One region of the Streptomyces sp. NPDC093984 genome, then DNA from elsewhere that is predicted to be linked to it. Evidence: predicted binding sites of a transcription regulator. Region 1 holds the regulator's gene; the other holds the start of a gene.

What was found. Region 1 encodes HspR, which represses chaperone genes until heat shock. Its sites were predicted from a motif close to TTGAGNNNNNNNNNCTCAA; they were not measured.
Region 2: lon (endopeptidase La) is a predicted target of HspR. The motif match lies at 4,524-4,542, and genes of this name have one in related genera.

What each region holds. Positions count from the first base shown of each region.
Region 1 is NZ_JBIWIM010000004.1:272,067-280,076, forward strand. It holds gene ACIRC0_RS17265 (LuxR C-terminal-related transcriptional regulator) at 1-334, opposite strand, end outside; gene ACIRC0_RS17270 (sugar ABC transporter substrate-binding protein) at 698-1,804, opposite strand; gene ACIRC0_RS17275 (fibronectin type III domain-containing protein) at 2,253-4,334, shown strand; gene ACIRC0_RS17280 (heat shock protein transcriptional repressor HspR) at 4,419-4,868, opposite strand; gene dnaJ (molecular chaperone DnaJ) at 4,873-6,039, opposite strand; gene grpE (nucleotide exchange factor GrpE) at 6,079-6,738, opposite strand; gene dnaK (molecular chaperone DnaK) at 6,735-8,010, opposite strand, start outside.
Region 2 is NZ_JBIWIM010000002.1:801,460-809,469, reverse strand. It holds gene ACIRC0_RS11475 (nitrate- and nitrite sensing domain-containing protein) at 1-170, opposite strand, end outside; gene ACIRC0_RS11470 (protein phosphatase 2C domain-containing protein) at 544-1,332, shown strand; gene ACIRC0_RS11465 (MarR family winged helix-turn-helix transcriptional regulator) at 1,402-1,914, opposite strand; gene lon (endopeptidase La) at 2,084-4,501, opposite strand; gene ACIRC0_RS11455 (rhomboid-like protein) at 4,758-5,537, opposite strand; gene ACIRC0_RS11450 (spermidine synthase) at 5,771-6,457, shown strand; gene ACIRC0_RS11445 (response regulator transcription factor) at 6,570-7,307, shown strand; gene ACIRC0_RS11440 (ATP-binding protein) at 7,304-8,010, shown strand, end outside.

The DNA of each region.
Region 1 (8,010 bases):
CCACGCCCTCCTGGGAGCCCTGCTCACGGCCGCCCAGCCCGGCGTACCACTCGACGGCGGCCACCGCCGTGCCGACCCGCGCCCGACTCGCGGAGACCTCCTCGTGCACCCCGCGCAGCAGCCGGGTCATGACCTCCTGCGGGGCGGTGGGCACCAGCCAGTCCATGTCGTCGGGGTCGGGGTGCAGCAGCGCCAGCTCCAGCAGGCACGGCACCTTCGCGGCGTCGGCGCGGGGCACCCGGCCGCGACGCACGGCCCGGGAGTACACGCGGGTCCCGGCCTCGCAGAGCCGGTCAGCGCCGTGCGGATGCGCGTCCGTCCCGTGCCCGGCCATCTTCCACCCCTGGCTTACGACTCCTGGCCTCCGCGTCCCGCGCGACGCGGCCCGCCGGCGACTCCCTCACGCACCCGGACGCGCGCCGTCCGCGCCGCGCCGCGCACGCCTTCGCAGCGCAACTATGCGCGGACCCGCCCGCCACCGCAACACGGCTCCCCCGCTACAACGCCCGCTCTTGCCCGGGATCATGCCGGTTCCACCCCACCTCCGGAACTCCCGCTGCACCAAGCTGACGGGGCCGTTGGCGGAACACCCTGATCCGGAAAGGCCGCGACCCGCGCCCCTTCAGGGGCGCGGGTCGCAGGGGGCACGGTCGGGGTCAGGGCCGGCACGCGGGCCGCCCGGTCCCCCGAAGGCGCGCTAGCGCAGGCCGATCGCGGAGCAGTCCGCCTTGTACTTCGTGGTGCAGATGTCCTTGACGGTGTAGATGCCGTCCTGGATCACCGTGTCCTTGATGTTGTCCTTCGTGAGGGCGACCACCGGCACGAGCATCGACGGGATGTTCTTCTCCGTCGGGCTGTCGACATGGTCACGGGTCAGTGCGTCGAACTCGATCGAGCGGCCCTGGACCTTGGCCACGGCCATCTCCGCGGCGTTGTTCGCCTCCTCCGGGTACGACTTGTACACGCTCATGTACTGCTCACCGGAGACGATCCGTTGCACCGCGTCCAGCGCCGCGTCCTGCCCGGTCACGGGCGGGACCTTGCTGACGCCCGCCTCCTTCAGCGCGTCGATGACGGCGCCGGCCATGCCGTCGTTCGCGGAGTAGACCGCGGCGATGTTGCTCAGCCCGACGGCCCGGATCGCCTCGGCCATGTTCGCCTTGGCGTTCTCCGGCTTCCAGTCCTTGGTGTCGAAGGACTTGACGATGTTGACCTTGCCCTGGAGCTCGCTGAGCGCGCCCTCCTTGAACTGCGCCGCGTTCGGGTCGGTGGGCGAGCCGTTCATCATGACGATCTTGCTGCCCGCGGCCTTGGCGCCGAGCGCGTCCATGAGGGCGCGGCCCTGCACCTGGCCGACCAGTTCGTTGTCGAAGGAGATGTACGCGTCGATGGGGCCCTGGGCGAGCCGGTCGTAGGCGATGACCGGGATGCCCGCGTCCTTGGCCTTCTGCACGCCCGGCGCGATGGCCTTGGCGTCGACCGCGTCCACCAGCAGCACGTCCACCTTGTCGGCGATCATCTGGTCGAGCTGCTTGTTCTGCGTGGCCGCGTCGGCGTCGGCGTTCGCGTACAAGACCTTGCCCTTGTTGTCGGTGAGGGAGGCGACCTGCTTCTCGATGATGGGGTAGTCGAACCTGTCGTACCGCGGGTTCTCCTTCTCGGGCAGAAGGAGACCGACCGTGATGTCGTTGCCCTTCTTCGGGGTGGCGGAGCTGCTGCTGCCGCCGACTCCGTCGATGACGCCGCACGCGGCGAGCGAGACGGCCGACGCCGAGGCGGCCAGGGCTATGGCGGTACGACGCACAGCGGTCCTACGGGTGGTACGAACGTTCACATCAGGTGCCTTCCGGGCGAGGGAGCAGCGTTGCGACCCAGGTGGCTGAAAGCCAACGCGGGGACGGTGGGCAGCGTCAAGAACTACCGGTTAACGAGATGGCAACAGGATCACTGTGCAAGTCAAGTGAAAACCAAGAGAACGTTGCGTGGGGGCTGTTTCCACGCCTCAGCCTGACGTCGGCCGACCCCGTCACCTGGAGCGATCGACAACTGACGTGCGGTCAACTACCCGGCTGGGGCGTCATATTGGTCAAATACCGGGAAACGTGATCCGCATCACGCGCCGACAGACACGTGTCACCGCCCTCACCCCCCGAAAAGTCAGCGAAAAGTAAAGTTCCTGTACAACCTCTCCCTCGCCTCACGGGTCGTGATCACAAACGCCTCGCCGCGTCCCGATCCGATCAGAGGACCGAATGAACCCAGCCAGACGACGCACGACCGCCACGGCGGCCACCGCCGTCGTGCTCGCCACCGCGGGCGGCCTGCTCACCACCGTCACCACACCCGCCTCCGCGGCGACCACCTGCACCTCACCGGTGTTCAAGCGGCAGTTCTTCGCGAACACCACCTTCTCGGGCACCCCGAAGAAGACCGACTGCGACAGCACGGTCAACGAGAACTGGGGCACGGGCGCCCCGGCTTCGGGCCTGCCCAGCAACAACTTCTCCGTCCGCTGGACCCTCACCCGCGACTTCGGCTCCGGCGGCCCCTTCGCCTTCACGGTCAGCACCCAGGACGGCATCCGCGTCTACCTCGACGGCACCCGCAAGGTCGACATCTGGAAGAACGTCTCCACCACCCAGAAGAAGACCGTCAACGCCACCATCCCGTCCGGCAAGCACACCCTGCGGGTGGACTACGTCAACTGGACGGGCACGGCGAACGTCTCGTTCTCCTACGCGCCGCGTACGTCGGCCACGGTCGACAAGGTCAAGCCCCTGACCCCTACCGGCGCTTCGGTCTCCTACGACAGGACCACCGGCAAGGCGAAGGTGGTCTGGGCGAAGAACAACGAGATGGACCTCGCGGGCTACCGGGTCCACCGGCGGCTGAAGGGCTCCTCCTACCCCGGTAAGCCGCTGGCGACGACCACCTCCACCACGTACACCGACACCCCGCCGCCGACCGGCGAGACCTACTACTACGAGGTCCGCGCGTACGACAAGGCCGGCAACGAGTCGGCGGGCACGGCCGACCTGCCCGTGGTCACCCCCGACCTCACCGGTCCGGCAGCGCCCTCGGGGCTCAGCGCGCACGGCGACCTGTACGGCATGGTGATCGCCTGGAACCCCGTACCGGACGCCGCCGGGTACGAGTTGTACGAGCGGGACCCGGCCACCGGGACGAACACCCGCCTGGAGAAGCTCACCGGCACGTCCTACACCCACTACATGGGGCAGTCCGCGACCCAGCACACCTATGTCGTACGGGCCTACGACGCGGCCGGGAACGCGGGAGCGTACTCGGCTCCCGTCACCTCCGACAGCCTCGACCGCACCCCACCGGCGCCGCCCCACGGCCTGCGGGCCGTCCCCGACCGGGCCGAGGTGGCCCTGTACTGGTACGCGCCGCAGGACCCCACCTCCGACGAGCTGGACAGCGGCGCCCACTTCGCGGTCCTCCGCTCCAAGGGCGGCACGCTCGGCGCCGACTCGGTGAAGGTCGCCTGCAAGGACCCGGACCAAGGCAGCGGCATCGGCGCGGACGTCGAGTACATCTGCAAGGACCTCGACTGGGAACCCGACACCACCTACACCTACGGCGTCACCTTCACCGACGGCAGCGGCAATGTGTCGAAGGCGTCCGACACCGTCACCGTCACCACCGCCGACTTCACCGCCCCGCGCCCGCTGACGGGCCTGACGGCCACCCCGCGGGCCGACGGCGTGGCCCTGCGGTGGGACCGGCCCGTGGACGACGACGTCGTCTCCTACCGTGTCCTGGCCGGGAAACGGCGCGCCGACGGCACCGTGGACTGGCTGGCCGGGCCGATGTGCGACGACGCGCCCGACGACCCGCTCGCGGCCCTGTGCCCGGACGTGCCGAACGGCGAGACCTACGTCTTCACGGTCATCGCACGGGACAAGTGGGGCAACTCGATGTCCGCCAACGACCCGTCGGCCCCGCAGGTGACCGCGACCGAGCTGACGATCGCCCCCGGCGAGCCCATCGGCGCCGACCAGGGACCGCTGTACGGCTCCGGCGGCTGGCACCGGGGAAGCGAGGACATCGCCCCAACCCTCTGGGACTGCCGCGGCGACACCTGCGGCGACATCAAGGAGTTCCGGGTCAGCCGCTGGAACCCCGCGACCGAGACGTACGACTTCCTGGCCACCGTCCCCGCGGAGAAGCCGGAGTCGGAGTACTACTTCTCCTACCTCGACCCCACCCAGCCGCTCGGCACCATCTCGTACTACCGGGTGGTCGGGGTCCGTGCCGACGGCAGCGAGACCGCGCCGGCGCATCCCTACCGGATCCGGCCGGATCTGCTCTGAGGCACCCGAGGCGCCTTTCGCCGCGCATGCCGAAGGGGCCGGGAGGATTGACTCCTCCCGGCCCCTTCGGCGTCGGATGTCCCCTCAGTCCTGCTGCTGCCGCTTCGGCCGCCACACCACCAGCGCGCTGGTCTGCTGGACCTCCTGATACGGCACCAGGTCCCGGCGGTAGGACGCGTGGACGGCCGCCTCCCGCTGGCGCATCGCCGCCGCCGCGCCGTCGAGGGCGTCCTGAAGCTCCGCGACGCGGGACTGGAGCGCGGCGACCTGGTTCTCCAGTTCGATGATGCGCTTGATTCCGGCCAGGTTGATGCCCTCGTCCTGCGACAACTGCTGCACCTGGCGGAGCAGTTCGATGTCACGGGCCGAGTAGCGCCGGCCCCGCCCCGCGGTGCGGTCCGGGGACACGAGGCCCAGGCGGTCGTACTGGCGCAGCGTCTGCGGGTGCAGTCCGGAGAGCTGGGCCGCCACCGAGATGACGTAGACCGGGGTGTCCTCGGTCAGCTCATACGGGTTGCGTCGACGGCCGTCCATCTGGTCATGCTCCCTTCGCGGCCTGGAACAGCTCCGCCCGCGGGTCCTCGCCCGCGGTCGCCTCGCGATACGCCTCCAGCGCGTCACGAGCCTTCCCCGACACGTCCTTCGGGACACTCACCTCCACGGTGACCAACAGGTCGCCGCGGGTGCCGTCCTTGCGGACCGCGCCCTTTCCACGGGCGCGCATCGTACGCCCGTTCGGCGTGCCGGGGGGCAGCTTCAGCGTCACCGGGGGCCCGCCGAGGGTGGGCACCCGGATGTCGGCGCCGAGCGCCGCCTCCGCGAACGTCACGGGAACGGTGACCGTCAGGTTGTCGCCCTTGCGGCCGAAGACGGGGTGCGGATTGACGTGCACGACCACGTACAGGTCGCCGGCCGGGCCGCCCCGCTCGCCGGGCGCGCCCTTGCCGCGCAGCCGGATGCGCTGCCCGTCGGACACGCCCGCCGGGATGCGCACCTGCATCGTCCGGGACGACTTGGCCCGGCCGCTGCCCTTGCAGACCTCGCACGGGTGCTCCGCGATCAGCCCGCGGCCCTTGCAGTCCGGGCACGGGTCGGTCAGCGAGAAGCCGCCGCCCGAGCCGCGCGCCACCTGCCCGGTGCCGACACAGGTCGGGCACACGCGCGGCGTGCCGTTCTTGTCGCCGGTACCCGAACAGGCCTTGCACGGTGACTGCGAGGACATGCGCAGCGGCACGGTCGCCCCGTCCACCGCCTCCATGAAGCTCAGCGTGACCTCGGACTCGATGTCCTGGCCGCGCCTGGGCTGCGTACGCGTGCCCGCGCCGCCGCCACGGTTGAACAGGCCCCCGAAGACGTCACCGAGACCACCGCCGAAGCCGCCCCCGGCGCCGCCCTGGCCTCCGAAGAGGTCGCCCAGGTCGAAGTTGAACGAGCCGCCCGCCCCGGGGCCGGGACGGAAGCCGCCGTTGCCGAACAGGGCGCGGGCCTCGTCGTACTCCTTGCGCTTCTTGGGGTCGCCGAGGACGTCGTTCGCCTCGGAGATCTCCTTGAAACGTTCCTCCGCCTTGGCGTTGCCCTTGTTGGCGTCCGGGTGGAACTCGCGGGCGAGCTTCCGGTACGCCTTCTTGATCTCGGCCTCGGTGGCGTCCTTGGGGACGCCGAGGACCTTGTAGTAGTCCTTCTCGATGAAGTCCTTGGTGCTCATCCCCGACGCCCCTCCTTCCCTACGCGTTCGTGGTGTACGTCAGCCCTCGTCCGGGCCACCGTTCTCCTTGTCGTCGCCCGCCTCGCCGGTCTCCTCGGCCTTGACCGTCTGCGCTCCCGGCTGCGGCTCGGCGACGGCCACCCGCGCGGGGCGGATGGTGCGCTCGCCGAAGCGATACCCGGGCTGCAGAATCGCCACGCACGTCGTCTCGGTGACGTCCGGCGCGTAGCTGTGCATCAGGGCCTCGTGGATGGTCGGGTCGAAGGGCTCGCCCTCCTTGCCGAACTGCTGCAGACCCATCTTCGCCGCGACGGTCTCCAGCGACTCGGCGACGGACTTGAAACCGCCCACCAGTTCGCCGTGTTCCCGTGCGCGGCCGATGTCGTCGAGCACGGGCAGGAGCTCGGTCAGGAGGTTCGCGATGGCGATCTCCTTGACCGTGATCCGGTCGCGCTCGACGCGGCGGCGGTAGTTCTGGTACTCGGCCTGGAGGCGCTGGAGGTCCGCCGTGCGCTCGCCGAGCGCCTTGCGCACCTGGTCCAGCTGGGCCACCAGACCGGCGTTGTTGTCGCTTGCGTCCCCCGCCGGGGCCGCCGCCTCCTCCGAAGAGGGGGAGGCGGCCTGCGGCTCGGCGTCATCAGGGGTGGCGCCGGAGGGGACGTCGGGCTTCTCCTCGAAGCCCGGGGTCTCCTCCGTCACGCGGCACCGTCCTTCCGCTCGTCGTCGACGATCTCGGCGTCCACCACGTCGTCGTCGGCCTTGGCCTCACCTGCACCGGCCGAGGCACCGCCGGCGGCGGCCTGCGCGGCCTGGGCGTCGGCGTACATCGCCTGGCCGAGCTTCTGCGAGACGGCCGCGACCTTCTCGGTGGCGGAGCGGATCTCGGCCGTGTCCTCGCCCTTGAGCTTCTCCTTCAGCTCGGCGACGGCGGCCTCGACCTCGGTCTTGATCTCGCCCGGGACCTTGTCCTCGTTGTCCTTGAGGAACTTCTCGGTCTGGTAGACGAGCTGCTCGCCCTGGTTGCGGGCCTCGGCGGCCTCGCGGCGCTTGTGGTCCTCCTCCGCGTAGCGCTCGGCCTCCTCACGCATGCGGTCGACCTCTTCCTTCGGGAGCGAGGAGCCGCCGGTGACGGTCATCTTCTGCTCCTTGCCGGTGCCGAGGTCCTTCGCCGTGACGTGCATGATGCCGTTGGCGTCGATGTCGAAGGAGACCTCGATCTGCGGGACGCCACGCGGCGCCGGCGGCAGACCGGTCAGCTCGAACATGCCGAGCTTCTTGTTGTACGCCGCGATCTCGCGCTCGCCCTGGTAGACCTGGATCTGCACGGACGGCTGGTTGTCCTCGGCCGTGGTGAAGATCTCGGACCGCTTGGTCGGGATCGTGGTGTTGCGCTCGATCAGCTTGGTCATGATGCCGCCCTTGGTCTCGATGCCGAGGGACAGCGGGGTGACGTCGAGGAGCAGGACGTCCTTGACCTCACCCTTGAGGACACCGGCCTGGAGCGAGGCGCCGATGGCGACGACCTCGTCCGGGTTCACACCCTTGTTGGCCTCCTTGCCGCCGGTCAGCTCCTTGACGAGCTCGGCGACGGCGGGCATACGGGTGGAGCCACCGACGAGGACGACGTGGTCGATCTCGTTGATGGAGATGCCGGCGTCCTTGATCACGTTGTGGAACGGCGTCTTGCACCGCTCCAGCAGGTCCGCGGTCAGCTGCTGGAACTGGGCGCGGGTCAGCTTCTCGTCGAGGTGCAGCGGGCCCTCGGCCGAGGCGGTGATGTAGGGCAGGTTGATCGAGGTCTCGGTGGACGAGGACAGCTCGATCTTCGCCTTCTCGGCAGCCTCACGCAGACGCTGCAGAGCCATCTTGTCCTTGGACAGGTCCACGCCGTGACCGGACTGGAACTGCTTGACCAGGTAGTCGACGATGCGCTGGTCCCAGTCGTCACCACCGAGGTGGTTGTCACCGTTG
Region 2 (8,010 bases), on a different contig from region 1:
GCGATGACACTCGGCGCCCCGGCCCCGGCGATGGCGGCGGCTACCACGGCGACGGCGACGATCAGCCGGTTGCGCACATGGGCGGCGCGGCCGTGGCCCGCGGACTCGGACGAGGCCCCCTGCGCGGGGGCCGTCTGCTTGCCTGTGCTCCGAGGCCGCGTCTTCTGCACCGGTGCTCGCACTTCCTCACTCGTGTACCCATGGGCCCGGGGTGACGTTCCGTCAACGGGAATGCCGACCCGGTACGACGGCTTCCGACCCTCCCAGTGCCGGTGGGCAGAGGTCCCGCTTCGCCTGACCCGCCACCCGAAGGAGTGAACATCGGTGGGGAGTTGGCGGGCAAGTTCCTCTGGCGCGTGCGGAGGCCTTGCGCGGTGGGCCGGTTGGACGTCGGCGGCGCACTTTGGCAATATTCGCCGCCACGCTTCACCGGAAGCGATTATTCCGTACCAAACCAGGCGGCTGACCTGCGCGCCCGTATCGATTCGGCGACCGTTGACAGCCTTTCGTGGACCTTGTGAAGGCCTCGTGCAGACTGGCTGGATGCGTATTGAGCTGACGTCCGAACCCGGCGATGCGACTCACCCGAACGAGGACTTCGCCGCGCTCGCACTTCCGGCTTCAGGGCAGGGCGGGGCGCTGGTCGTCCTGGACGGGGTGACCCCGCCGGCCGGCGACGACGGCTGTCTGCATTCCGTCCCCTGGTTCTGTGCGCGCCTGGGCGGCCTGCTGACCGAACTGTCCGTTTCCCACCGGGATCTGACACTGTCGGAGATCCTCGCGGAGGCCGTTCGCCGCACCGCCGACACCCATGCCTCCACTTGTGACCTTTCTCACCCGCGCACGCCCCAGGCGACCGTGGCCCTCGCCCGCTGGTCCGAGGCCGCGGTGGAGTACCTCGTCCTGTCGGACTCGGCGCTCCTCGTCGAGGCCCCCGACGGCACGGTCACCGCCCTCCTGGACGACCGCCTCGCCCGCCTCCCGCGTGCGGCGCTGGCCACGGACGCGCTGGTGGACACGACGGTCCGCAACAAGGAGGGCGGATTCTTCACGGCGGCGGCGGACCCCTCGGTCGTAGCCCGCGCCGTCACCGGGGAACTGCCGCGCGGGCGGGTGCGCGCCCTGGTGGGCCTGACGGACGGGGCGACGCGCTGGACGGAGAAGTTCCGCCAGGGCGACTGGACGGATCTGTTCACGGTCGTCCGCAAGGAGGGCGCGGCGGCGCTGGTGGAGCGCGTACGGGCGCTGGAGAGCGCCGACCGCGAGGAACGGGCGTACCTCGGCCGCAGCAAGACGCACGACGACGCGACGGTGGTGTACGTGGAGCCGTAGAGCTCCCGCCCGGCAGGGCTCCCGCCCCGCAGGGCCGGCGGCCTCGCAGGGCTCCTGCCACCCGTACGGCTACTGCTTGTCCATGCCGAGGTTCAACTGGTGCAGCAGCCGTGCCAGTTCCGCCACCTCGCGCGGGTCCCAGTGGGCGAGCTGGCGCACATAGCGGGCGCGGCGGGCCTCGCGTACACGGCCGACACGCCGGTGGCCCTCCTCCGTGAGGTGCACGAGCCAGGCGCGGCCGTCGGCCGGGTCGGGCTCCCGGGCGACCAGACCCAGCTCCTCCAGGGCGCGCAGCTGGCGGGACATCGTGGCCTTGCCGACACCGATGTAGGCGGCGAGTTCCGTGGCGCGCTGACGCCCGCACTCGTCCAGCCGTACGAGGAGCCCGTACGCGGCGGACTCCAGGTCCGGGTGGACCTCCCGGGCCATCTGGCCGGCGTTGGCGCGGGCGCGCCGCAGGAACACGGTCAGCTCGCGCTCGAGCGCCAGGAACTCCTGGTTCGCGTCACCGGACCGGTCTGCGCCCTCCGCCGACGCGCCGGGGTCCACCGGACGCCGCTCACCGTTTCCGTCCTCGTGCACGTCAGTCACCTGATCCGGTATCCCGTTCCTCGAAAGTCTCCGCCGAAGGCCGCCGTCGCCGCAGCTCCGTCAGTATTTCGCAGGCGTAGACCAACGGCAGCACCGGTCCATGGCGAAGGCCCGGGCCTCCCTCACGGAGCCCGGGCCTTCCCTCATCCGGCAGCGTCCGTCACGCCGCCACCGGAACCTCCGGCGTCGCGTCGCTCGTGGCGGGTGCGAGCGCCAGCTCCAGGACCTGGCGGACGTCGGTGACGGCGTGGACGTCGAGCTTGTCCAGCACCTCCGCCGGGACGTCGTCCAGGTCGGGCTCGTTGCGCTTGGGGATGATCACCGTGGTGACCCCCGCCCGGTGCGCGGCGAGCAGCTTCTGCTTCACGCCGCCGATCGGCAGGACCCGGCCGGTCAGCGAGACCTCACCGGTCATCGCCACGTCCGTGCGGACCAGCCGGCCCGACAGCAGCGAGGCCAGCGCGGTCGTCATCGTGATGCCCGCGCTCGGGCCGTCCTTGGGGACCGCGCCCGCCGGGAAGTGGATGTGCACGCCCCGGTCCTTCAGGTCGCCGACGGGCAGTTCCAGTTCGGCGCCGTGGGAGCGCAGGAAGCTGAGCGCGATCTGCGCGGACTCCTTCATCACGTCGCCGAGCTGACCGGTCAGGGTCAGGCCCGCCGCGCCCGTCTCCGGGTCGGCCAGCGACGCCTCGACGTAGAGGACGTCGCCGCCCGCGCCGGTGACCGCCAGGCCGGTCGCCACACCGGGGACCGCCGTGCGCCGCTCGGCCGGGTCCTGGGCGGACTCGGGCACGTGGTGCGGGCGCCCGAGCAGTCCGCGCAGGTCCTCGTCCCGGACGGTGAACGGCAGCTCCCGCTCGCCGAGTTCGTGCTGGGCCGTGACCTTGCGCAGCAGCCGCGCGATGGACCGCTCCAGGGTGCGCACGCCCGCCTCGCGGGTGTACTCGCCGGCGAGCCTGCGCAGCGCGGCCTCGTCGATCGTGACCTCGTCCTTGTTCAGACCGGCCCGCTCCAGCTGGCGCGGGAGCAGGTGGTCACGGGCGATGACGACCTTCTCGTCCTCGGTGTAGCCGTCCAGGCGGACGATGTCCATCCGGTCGGCGAGCGCCTCCGGGATGGCCTCCAGGACGTTGGCCGTGGCGAGGAACACCACGTCCGACAGGTCGAGTTCGACCTCCAGGTAGTGGTCGCGGAAGGTGTGGTTCTGCGCCGGGTCCAGGACCTCCAGCAGGGCCGCGGCCGGGTCGCCGCGGAAGTCGGAGCCCACCTTGTCGATCTCGTCCAGCAGGACGACCGGGTTCATGGAACCGGCCTCCTTGATGGCGCGGACGACACGGCCGGGCAGGGCGCCGACGTACGTACGGCGGTGGCCGCGGATCTCGGCTTCGTCGCGGACGCCGCCGAGGGCGACGCGGACGAACTTGCGGCCCATGGCGTGCGCGACGGACTCGCCGAGGCTGGTCTTGCCGACGCCGGGCGGGCCGACGAGCGCCAGCACGGCGCCGCCGCGGCGGCCGCCCACCACGCCGAGACCCCGCTCGGCGCGCCGCTTGCGCACCGCGAGGTACTCGGTGATGCGCTCCTTCACGTCGTCCAGGCCCGCGTGCTCGGCGTCCAGGACGGCCCTGGCGCCGCGGATGTCGTACGCGTCCTCGGTGCGCTCGTTCCAGGGCATCTCGAGCACGGTGTCGAGCCAGGTGCGGATCCAGGAGCCCTCGGGGGACTGGTCGCTGGTGCGCTCGAGCTTGTCGACCTCCTTGAGCGCGGCCTCACGGACCTTCTCGGGCAGGTCGGCGGCCTCCACGCGGGCGCGGTAGTCGTCGGACTCCTCACCCTCCTGGCTGTCGCCGCCCAGCTCGCGCAGCTCCTTGCGGACGGCTTCCAGCTGGCGGCGCAGCAGGAACTCGCGCTGCTGCTTGTCGACGCCCTCCTGGACGTCCTTGGCGATGGACTCGGCGACCTCCTGCTCGGCGAGGTGGTCGCGGAGCTGCTGGGTGGCGAGCTTCAGCCGGGCCACCGGGTCGGCGGTCTCCAGGAGTTCCACCTTCTGCTCGGTGGTGAGGAAGGGCGAGTAGCCGGAGTTGTCGGCGAGCGCGGAGACGTCGTCGATGGCCTGGACTCGGTCGACGACCTGCCAGGCGCCGCGCTTCTTCAGCCAGCTGGTGGCGAGGGCCTTGTACTCCTTGACGAGTTCGGCGACGTGGCCGGGCAGCGGGTCGGGAACCGTCTCGTCGATGCGTGTTCCCTCGACCCAGAGCGCCGCGCCGGGCCCGGTGGTGCCCGCACCGATCTTCACCCGTCCCAGGCCGCGGATGAGGGCGCCCGGGTCGCCGTCCGCGAGCCGGCCGACCTGCTCGACGGTGCCGAGGACTCCGGTGGCGGCGTAGGTGCCGTCGATGCGTGGAACGAGCAGGACCCTTGGCTTTCCGGGCTCGGAACGGGCGGCCGCCTGGGCGGCCTCCACCGCCGCGCGCACCTCGGAGTCGCTCAGGTCCAGCGGGACCACCATGCCGGGCAGGACAACCTCGCCGTCGAGCGGCAGCACAGGCAGGGTGAGCGGTGTGGACGTCGAAGCCATGATCTCCCCTTCGGCAGTCAAGTTGAGCTGTGCAGGCTCAATGCACCAGAGGATTCGATTGTTCCCCGACCCTTGTTCGCTGTCAGCGATCAGTCGGTGCGAGTGCTGTGACCAGGCACGGAGCGGCTCGGGGGGAGAGATCACCGCCAGAGGCCGGGACGGATCACCGTGAGAGGCCGGGACGGCGTCCGGGACGGCGCCTGCGACCGTGCTGCGTTGAGCGGCGCGCGGCGGAACCGCAGGGCGGATGCCTGAGTCATCGAACCGGCGCCAGGGTGACCTCGGCTCCGGTCCGGGCCCAGCGCCGTACCAGCGGCCAGGTCGCGATGCCGACCGCCAGCGCCAGCAGATGGCCCCAGTTGCTCAGCGGGTCCGTGAACTCGGCCAGGTCCTGGAGGAGCAGCGCGGTGAACACGATCAGCACGGTCCAGCGCAGCCACGGCCGCAGCAACCCCGTCAGCGCGCCCAGGCTCGCCGCCACGCCGAAGCTGATGCCGTAGTCGAGGCGGTGCAGTGAACTGTCCGGCAGATGGCCCGCCAGCACCGCGAGGCCGACCGGGACCTCGGTGCCCAGCGTCGCGAGAACATGCCCGAGCAGGAAGACGACCGCCGTGCGGGCACCGCCTATCCGCCGCTCCAGCGCCGTCAGCACGACCAGGAAGACGAGCGCGTAGTACGACATCATCCCGCCCGCGATCCACAGCGCGCTGGCCAGCAGCACCACCACCGGACTGCGCATCAGATGCGCGACGTCCGTGCTGGATCCCTGGTACAGCGCGTCCATCAGCGAGGGGTCGGCGAACTGGGCGAACAGCGAGGTCACCAGCAACACGGCGGCGTAGCCGAAGGTGAACGGCGCCCGCGTGGGGCTCGGCAGCAGCGACGCCACGCGTGGTGCCGTCCACCGCACCGGGAGCGCGGCCGCGGGCTCGACGGGCGGCGGCGCCGTGCGCTGACGCGGCATGCCGTTCAGAAGCGGCGCGCCCGTCTCGGGGGGCGTGAGCATGGCGTCAGCCGCCGAGACCGTACGTTCCAAGGTGCGGCGCTCCTTCCGTCACGCTCCACCCTTCGCGCCGCGCCGGTCGCTGTCTATGACCGACGCCACCCGAGGCGCGATTCACAGCAACTTCCCAGCTGTTTCCGGCGTCCGGGGTGACCGCGCACGGCTGCCGGCGGCATCGGCGGTCCGTTCGACCGCTGCGGGAAATCAGTTCGATCGCCGGGGAAAATCCGTCGTCCCGCGCCCCACCGGTCACCAGAATGTGGTTCATGCCTCATCCGTACGACACCGACGAGACCCCGGTGGTCCTGGACCGTCGCGAGGGCCCGCACGGCGAGGTCGTGCTGCGGCGCCACGGTGAGCTGCTGCAGATCATCGCCAACGGCTGCTTCCTGATGGACACCTCCGACGGTCGCTCGGAACGGCTGCTGGTGCAGGCCGCGTCGGACGCCCTGGACGGCCGCCCGGAACCGAGCGTGCTGATCGGCGGACTCGGCGTCGGCTTCTCGCTCGCGCACGCCGCGGCCGACCCCCGCTGGGGACGCATCACCGTCGTCGAACGCGAACGCGCCGTCATCGACTGGCACCTCCACGGCCCCCTGTCCGCGCTGTCCGCCGACGCGCTCGCCGATCCGCGCACCCGCATCGTGGAGGCCGATCTGGTCGCCCACGTCAATGAGACATCGGACACGTACGACGCCCTCTGCCTGGACATCGACAACGGCCCCGCGTGGACCGTGACGGACGACAACGGCAGCATCTACTCGACAGCCGGACTCACAAGCTGCGCAAGGGTGTTGAAACCCGGCGGTGTGCTGGCGGTGTGGTCGGCCGAGCCCTCTCCGGAATTTGAAGGAACACTTAGGAATGCCGGGTTCCGGCAGGTGCGTACCGAAGAGGTGCCCGTTGCCCGGGGCGTTCCCGACGTCGTGCACCTCGCGATCGGACCTGGATAGCCGACCGGCGGTAACTCCCCGTACGCTGCTTCCCTGACGCGGATCATTCAAGCGTCAAACGCAGTCATGGGATCACCCCACGGATTCCGGAAAGCAACCCCAGGGGCGGGCGATGGAGCAGACACACACCTCCCACAACGGCACGACGGCGACCCCGGGCGCTCAGCGGCGCGTCCTGGTGGTCGAGGACGACCAGACGATCGTCGACGCCATCGCCACCCGTCTGCGCGCGGAGGGATTCCTCGTGCAAACGGCAGGTGACGGTCCGGCGGCGGTCGACACGGCGGAGGCCTGGCAGCCCGACCTGCTGATCCTCGACATCATGCTGCCGGGCTTCGACGGCCTGGAGGTCTGCCGGCGCGTGCAGGCCCAGCGCCCGGTGCCGGTGCTGATGCTCACCGCGCGCGACGACGAGACCGACATGCTGGTCGGGCTCGGTGTCGGCGCCGACGACTACATGACCAAGCCGTTCTCGATGCGGGAGCTGGCGGCGCGCGTGCACGTGCTGCTGCGCCGGGTGGAGCGGGCCGCGCTGGCCGCCGCGACCCCGCGCACCGGGATACTCCGCCTCGGTGAACTGGAGATCGACCATGCGCAGCGCCGGGTGCGGGTGCGCAGCGAGGACGTCCATCTGACGCCCACCGAGTTCGATCTGCTGGTGTGCCTGGCCAACACGCCGCGCGCCGTGCTCTCCCGTGAGCAGCTGCTCGCCGAGGTGTGGGACTGGGCGGACGCCTCCGGCACCCGCACCGTCGACAGCCACATCAAGGCACTGCGGCGGAAGATCGGCGCCGAGCGCATCCGGACGGTGCACGGCGTGGGCTACGCCCTGGAGACCCCGACGCCATGAGCGACGGGCGGTCGGCCGCGCGGAGGAACCCCGGGCAGCCCTGGGGCGGCGTACGTCCGTTCTCGATCAAGACCAAGCTGGGCGCGCTGGTCGTCATCTCGGTGTTCATCACCACGGGCCTGCTGATGATCGCGGTGCGCACCGCCACCGAGCTGCGGTTCATCACGGTGTTCTCGATGATCGCCACTCTGCTGATCACGCAGTTCGTGGCCCACTCGCTCACCGCCCCGCTGGACGAGATGAACGCGGTGGCCCGGTCGATCTCGCACGGCGACTACAGCCGTCGTGTGCGTGACAACCGCCGGGACGAGATGGGCGACCTGGCCCAGACGATCAACCTGATGGCCGACGAGCTGGAGGCCCAGGACAGGCAGCGCAAGGAGCTGGTGGCGAACGTCTCGCACGAGCTGCGCACCCCCATCGCGGGCCTGCGCGCGGTGCTGGAGAACATCGTCGACGGGGTCACCGAGGCCGACCCGGAGACCATGCGCACGGCGCTGAAGCAGACCGAGCGCCTCGGCCGCCTGGTGGAGACGCTGCTGGACCTCTCCCGCCTGGACAACGGCGTCGTTCCGTTGAAGAAACGTCGCTTCGAGGTGTGGCCGTACCTCTCGGGCGTCCTCAAGGAGGCCCAGATGGTGTCCTCCGCGCGCGCGGGCATCGCCTCGGGCTCCGGCAGTCACACCCGTACGGACGTCCATCT